2 regions of the Nonomuraea sp. NPDC049624 genome follow, and region 1 is predicted to be linked to the other one. Evidence: riboswitches for the same ligand, from Rfam matches in the RefSeq annotation. Region 1 holds a riboswitch; the other holds the start of a gene.
The links. A riboswitch is a leader RNA that binds a small molecule or an ion and turns the genes downstream of it on or off. The one in region 1 is predicted to bind cobalamin.

Region 1 (3,487 bases):
TCGGCGCGATCGCGATCAGCAGCGAGTTGCGCAGGCCGTGCGCGGCGATGCGCTCGCGCACCGCGTCCCAGCGCCCGGCCTGGGTGCCGCTCTGGCCCCACAGGTCGTGCTGGAGCCGGCCGCGGGCCGCCCACGTCTGGTCGTAGGCGGGGTGGGCGCCGAAACGCTCGGCCAGGCCGGCGGAGGTCTCCAGCGCCGACAGGTAGATCTCCTCGGCGATCCGGGTGGACAGCTCCTTGGCCTCGGCCGAGTCGAACGGCAGGCGCAGGGCGAAGAAGACGTCCTGCAGGCCCATCACGCCGAGGCCGACCGGACGCCAGCGCGGGTTGCTGGCCGCGGCCTGCTCGCTCGGGTAGTAGTTGATGTCGATCACCCGGTCGAGGAAGGTGACCGCGGTGCGGACGGTGGCGCGCAGCCGCTCCCAGTCGATGTCGCCGCCGGTCAGGTGTGCGGCGAGGTTGACCGACCCGAGGTTGCAGACCGCGGTCTCGGCGTCGCTGGACACCTCGACGATCTCGGTGCACAGGTTGGACAGGTGCACCACGTTGCCGGGCTCGGCCGCCTGGTTGCACAGGCGGTTGGCGGCGTCCTTGAAGGTCATCCAGCCGTTGCCGGTCTGGGCCAGGGTGCGCATCATCTTGGCGTACAGGTCGCGGGCCTTGATCTGCCGGACGTACCGGCCGTCGCGCTCGGCGGCGCGGTATGCCTCCTCGAACGCCTCGCCCCACAGGTCGGGCAGCTCGGGGACCTCGTCGGGGTCGAACAGCGACCAGGTGCCGTCGGCCTCGACCCGGCGCATGAACTCGTCGGGGATCCAGTTGGCCAGGTTGAGGTTGTGGGTGCGGCGGGCGTCCTCGCCGGTGTTGTCGCGCAGCTCCAGGAACTCCTCGACGTCGGGGTGCCAGGGCTCCAGGTAGACGCAGGCCGCGCCCTTGCGCCGGCCGCCCTGGTTGACGGCGGCCACCGACGCGTCGAGCGTGCGCAGCCACGGGACGATGCCGTTGGAGTGCCCGTTCGTGCCGCGGATCAGCGCGCCCCGGGAGCGCACCCGCGACCAGGAGATGCCGATCCCGCCGGCGAACTTCGACAGCTGCGCCACCTGGGCGTACCGGTCGTAGATGGAGCCGATCTCGTCACGGGGCGAGTCGACCAGGTAGCAGGAGGACATCTGGGTGTGCCGGGTGCCGGAGTTGAACAGCGTCGGCGAGCTGGGCAGGTAGGCCAGCGACGACATGAGCCGGTAGAAGCCGACGGCCTCGGCGGGCGTCTCGGCCAGCCCGCAGGCCACGCGCAGCAGCCAGTACTGCGGCGTCTCCACCACCAGCCGGGTGGACGGGTGGCGCAGCAGGTAACGGTCGTAGACCGTGCGCAGCCCGAAGTACTCGAACCGCAGGTCGGCGGTGACGTCGATGGCGTCGTCCAGCTTGCGGGCGTTGGCGTTGACGAACTCGGCGGTCTCGTCGCCGATGAGCCCTTCGGCGTGGCCCAGCCGGATCGCCTGGCTGAAGGAGGCCACGCCCTGCCCGCGGACCTCCTTGTCGATGTAGCCCGACAGCAGCCGCGCGGCCAGGCGCGAGTACTGCGGCTCCTCGCCGATCATCTCGGCGGCCGTCTGGATGGACAGCCGGTCCAGCTCGGCGGTGGTGGCCCCGTCGTAGAGGCCGCTGATCGTCTTGGTGGCCACCCGCATCGGGTCGATGTCCGTCAGATCGGTCGCCCAGTGCTCCACCGCACGTACGATCTTGTTGACGTCGACCGGCTCAGCGGTGCCGTTGCGCTTGCGCACCTGCATCTGCACGCGCCGCGGCGCGGACCTGTCGGCGTCCGCCCGCGCCGGCTCGGCCAGGTCCGTCATCGGGTCCCCTGTGACCGTCACTGCGCTCTCCCCTCGTGAACTCGGTCAGCTGCCGAGAACGCGCGCAGGAGGCGGACGACGAGGCGCCACAGCCCTCTCGCCAGCGCCGTCCACCGTCCCACGCGGTCTCGGAGCAGCCGCGCGCGCATGATCGCGCGCGGCGCGCCGGCAGGTCTTCGGACTCGTGGGCATGCTGTCGCTGCCTACTGGCCGTCGCTTCCCGGGCCGTCGGCCCAGTGCGTGTGACGGCGTTCGTTCCCACTCACCGCTGCGGGGCAGTCCCGGATTCCCACCGGGTTCCCTCTTGCCTCGGCCGCCCTGGCGGGGCGACCGAACCGGCTGCGGGGAACACCATATATAGGGTGGATCAAAAAGTCACACCCAACATCTCGTGTTGCGAAGAACCCGCGCTCCGATCCGTCCGCCCGTCGCGAGGCCGGCCGGGCCGCCTCTCCGCGTGCCGCGCGGGCGGGGCGTGTGATCGACGCCACAGACCGGTCGCGCCCCGTTTTCGCTACCTTAGGTATCGATACTTCAAGTAGCGAAAAGCTGAGGAGACGACCATGCGCCAGACCTCCACCGGCCGTCCGGTCACGCCGGACTGGGACACCGTCACCCCCGCCGAGCTGGCCGCCTACGCCGAGGCGGAGAACCGGCTGCGCGCCTCCGCCGAGGCCCAGGCGATCACCGGCCGGCCGGACCCCGGCGCCGCCATCGACTGGCGGACGGTGGCGCTGCCCGGCCGCGACATCCGCGTCCGGGTCCACCGGCCGCGCGCCGCGGCAGAGCCGGGGGACGTCCTGCCGCTCGTGCTGCACGTGCACGGCGGCGGCTTCGTCGGCACGGCGCCGCAGAGCGACTGGGTCAACAGCCACCTCGCCGCCCGCCTGCCCGCCATCGTCGCCTCGGTGGACCACCGCCTCCTCGACCGGCGCACGCCGCTGGCCGACGCCGCCGACGACGGCTGGGACGTGCTCCGCCACGTGCTGGAGCACGCCGCGCAATGGGGTGTCGACCCGGCGCGGACCGTCCTGTTCGGCGAGAGCTGCGGCGGCCTGATCTGCGCCCTGGCGGCGATCAGGGCACGCGACGCCGGCCTGCCCCTGAAGGCGCAGGTGCTGGTCAACCCGGCCGTGGACGTGACCGGGACGATGTTCGACCACCCCTCGATCGCCCGGTACGCCGACACCCCGACGCTCAGCGTGCCGGTGCTGCGGCTGTTCCACCGGCTCGCCGTGCCCGAGGGGACGGACGCCCGCGCGCTCTCCCCGCTGCACGCCGACGACCTGGGCGGGCTGGCCCCGGCGCTCGTGGCGGTGCCGACCCACGACCCGATCGCCGACCACGGCCGCCGCTACGCCGAGGCGCTGCGGGCCGCCGGCACCCCCACCCGCCTGGCCGAGTACCCCGAGGCCGGGCACGCCTTCCTCAGCATGCCGGCGCTGGCCCCCCAGGCCGAGGACGCGCGGGCGGACATCCTGCGCTTCCTCCGCGACGCCCTCGCCGCGTAACCCCGCGACCGGAGCGGGGACGGGCCGCCCCCTCGCGTGCCGCCGGGTTCTGCTTCATGATTCGAAGTGTCACCCCGTGGCCCCTCGCGATGGGACGGTCAGTGAAGCGCATCCTCGCCTG
Region 2 (3,487 bases), on a different contig from region 1:
CCGCCCACCCGGGGCGACACCGCGTTCAGCACCAGCGCCAGCTTCAGGTCGCCGAGCCCGACGACGGCGCTGAACGGATAGGTGACGATCAAGACTCAGCCTTCCGGTTGACGTGGACCACCCGCCAGCCGTCCCGCGCGACGGTCAGCTCGGTGGTGGACAGAGGGGCCAGGTCGAAACGGGCCGCGCGCAGCGGATCCAGCCCCAGGGCATGGCCGAGCGCCGCCCTGATGGCGCCCGCGTCGCAGACCACGACGGCCCGCGGCTCGTCCCGCACCGAGTCGAGCCAGCCCGCCACCCTGGCGGCGAGCGCGCTCAGCGACTCACCGCCGTGCGGGGCGGCGTGCGGGTCGGCCAGCCAGCTCGCCAGCGCGTCCGGCTCCTCCAGCGCGACCCGCCCGTACGGCAGGCCCCGCCACCGGCCGCAATCCGCCTCCGCCAGGGCGGGAACCTCGCGGGCCGCCAGCCCCATGGCGGCGGCCGTCTGCCGCGCGGCCCTGCCGGGAGCGGTCCATGCCGCCGGCCCCTCGACGGAACCCCACGCGGCGGCCCTGGTCAGGCTCGCCGCGTCGGCGTCCTCGTCGGCGGGAAAGCAGCCGGCCCGCATCCCCGGCGTCGTGGCATGCCGGACGAACAGCACCTTGCTCAGCTCGGCGCCGCGACCAGCGGATGAGCCGCCGCGCGCCGTTCGGCCCGGTCGCTCGCCCAGCCGAACAGCACGCCGAACGCCGTCCAGAAGACGAGCTGCGTGCCGATCGAGGCGAGCCGGAACTCCCACAGCAGCGTGGCGGGGAACCCCTCGGGCACCTCATTGACCGCCGGCAACAACCACCACGCGGCGACGACGGGCACGAGGAACGCGACCGCCGCCGCCGTCCAGCGCGCCCACGGGCCGCCCTCGACGCGCCGGGCCGTCGCCACCGCGATCGCCGTCGCCGCCAGCCCGACGAGGATCATCACCACGTAGAGCAGCGTGCGGCTGTTGATGGTGTCCGGATCGCCCACCGCAGGCGGGTTGGCCGGATACTTCACGAAGGGCACGAGGATGATCGCGGTGAACGCCGTGCCGGCCGCGGCCACCGCCAGCCGCCCGTCGGAACGCGGGCCGACCCGCCCGCGCAGCCCGGCGAACACCAGGGCGAACACCCCGCCCACGGCGAGCCCGTAGAGCCCGGTGGCCAGGAACAGCCCCGCCTTCTGCACGGGCCTGCTGACCACGGCGTCCTCGCCGTGACCGTGCCCGGCCGCTTCGGCGTGACCGTGCTCGGCCGCTTCGGCGTGACCGTGCTCGGCCGCTTCGGCGTGGCCGTGCTCGGCCGTCCCGGCGTCCGGATCGGGCGCCCCGGCCTGGGCGGCGGCCTCCTCCAGGGCGATCGCGTGGTCCACGCGAGGTTCACCGAAGGCGAAGGCGAAGGCGCCCGCGATCAGCCCGGCCAGCAGCCCGATGAGCAGACCTCTGGCCAGGAAGGTGCGTACCATGCCCCGGCCCTCAGTGGCAGGGCACGCCGAGCAGGTGACGCCCGTCGTGCATCAGCTCGTGCAGGAAGGTGCCGGTCTGGGAGATGGCGCCGTTGTCCATCAGAACCAGGTAGGCGACCAGCAGCAGCACGGGCACGGCCAGCAGCAGCCAAGGGCGCAGGCGGGGAAAGGGAATCGTCGACGGGGTGGACAGCCCGGTCATGTCAAGCCTCCTCAGGGGTCACGCGTCCCATATCACGAGGTCACGGCTGCCAAGCGACCTGGCTCCCGGGATCTGCGTCCCGGATACAGTGGCGCGTCCGCACCGGCATCTCACCGGATTTCCCTTGGACAACCGTGAAATCTACCGGAACGTATCCTTTCCTCACGTTCGCGTCAACAGGCGCCCGGTGACCCTCCGTCACCTGCCGCTACGCCGCGTGCCTTTGTGAAAGGCCCAGAATTCTACCTCGCCGAGTGGACGGGTTTAGCCTGCGTTGGCAATTCGACCGCATATCCACAGCCGCGTCGGGCATCGAGCGAAGGAGGAGGATCCGGTGCCATGAATGTTGCCCGCGACGTACGCGACCGCTATACGGACGCGTTCAACGCCCACGACATGAAGGCACTGCTCAGCACTTTCAGCCCGACCGGGGTGTCCATCAGCCCCGAAGGCGTTTCCCAGGGACACGCCGAGCTGGCCTCCTATCTGGAGGAGTTCTGGACGGCGTTCCCCGACGTCCGGGCCGTGATCACGGAGTCCTCCGAGGGCGAGGCCACGACCGTCGACGAGCTTCTCATGGTGGGAACTCACCGAGGGCCGTACGCCATGGCCGACGGTCAGGTGCTGACCGCGACGGGTCGTCCCCTTCGTTTGCGTTGCTGTTATGTCTGCACGGTGGAAGACGGGCTCATAACGAGTCTGCGCCTCTATTTCGATCAATTGGAGTTGCTCACCCAGCTCTCCGCCTCGGTGACTCTGCAGTGCCCTTGACGAATTGCCCGACGCGATCCCGCGCCCGCCCGTCCTGCACCTGACAGAGGTACCTTCAGCAGGGCTCTGGTTGATCTTCACGGCCGGCCGCACGCTGGCCGCATGACGACCGAAACCCACGACATGACCGCCGCCGGCACGACCCCGCGATGGGGGCCGCGCGGCTGGCTCGTCCTCATCACGTTGTGCGGCGCGACGTTGATGACCGGGCTGGACTACTCGATCATCACGGTGGCGCTGCCGGAGATCGGCAGGGACCTCGGCTTCTCCTCCGCCTCGGCGCTGCAGTGGGTGGCCACCGCCTGCCTGCTGCCGACGGCCGCGTTGATGCCCTTGTTCGGACGCGCGTCCGACATGGTGGGCAGGCGCCGGTTGTTCGTCATCGGCGTGGCGGCGTTCTCGGCGTTCTCGTTGCTGGCCGGGCTGGCGCCGACCCCGGGGCTGCTGGTGGCGGCCCGCGCGGGACAGGGCGTGGCCGCGGCCATGATCGGCCCGACCGCGCTGGCGCTGATGACCGGCACGTTCCAGGAAGGGCCGCAGCGCACCAGGGCGCTGGGCGTCAACGGCGCCCTGCTGTCGCTGGGCTTCGTCGTCGGGACGATCGGCGGCGGCCTCATCACCAGCGGACTGAACTGGCGCTGGACGATGCTCGTCCTGTTCGGCATCGGCGTCCTGGTCATGACGGGCGCGGTGACGGTGGTGCGGGAGACGGCCGTACGCGGCCGCGCCAGGCTCGACGTGCCCGGCGCGCTCCTGGCGAGCGGCGGCCTGTTCGCCCTGGTCTACGACATCTCGACCGGCAGGTCGGCGGGCTGGGGCAGCCTGCCGACGCTGGCGACGCTGACGGCCGCGGCCCTGGTCGCGGGCGGCTTCGCGGCCAGGATGATCAGCACGCGCGGGACGGCGGCGACCATCGTCACCGGCCTGACCGTGCAGGCCGCCGGCACCGCCGCCATGGTGTTCCTGCCGGCCCAGGGCGGCCTGGTCCTGCTGCTGGCGACGTCGGCCACCATGGGGTTCGGGCACGTCCTGACG

Region 2: linked by a shared signal. The riboswitch ahead of AB0J76_RS35165 (CbtB domain-containing protein) and the one ahead of AB0J76_RS45515 (ribonucleoside-diphosphate reductase subunit alpha) in region 1 are both predicted to bind cobalamin.

Annotation. Positions count from the first base shown of each region.
Region 1 is NZ_JBFAOR010000018.1:85,337-88,823, forward strand. It holds gene AB0J76_RS45515 (ribonucleoside-diphosphate reductase subunit alpha) at 1-1,876, opposite strand, end outside; cobalamin riboswitch at 2,005-2,210, opposite strand; gene AB0J76_RS45520 (alpha/beta hydrolase) at 2,419-3,366, shown strand; gene AB0J76_RS45525 (hypothetical protein) at 3,468-3,487, shown strand, end outside.
Region 2 is NZ_JBFAOR010000009.1:278,856-282,342, reverse strand. It holds gene AB0J76_RS35180 (VWA domain-containing protein) at 1-92, opposite strand, end outside; gene AB0J76_RS35175 (histidine phosphatase family protein) at 89-640, opposite strand; gene AB0J76_RS35170 (CbtA family protein) at 646-1,479, opposite strand; gene AB0J76_RS35165 (CbtB domain-containing protein) at 1,490-1,681, opposite strand; cobalamin riboswitch at 1,716-1,845, opposite strand; gene AB0J76_RS35160 (nuclear transport factor 2 family protein) at 2,021-2,452, shown strand; gene AB0J76_RS35155 (MFS transporter) at 2,555-3,487, shown strand, end outside.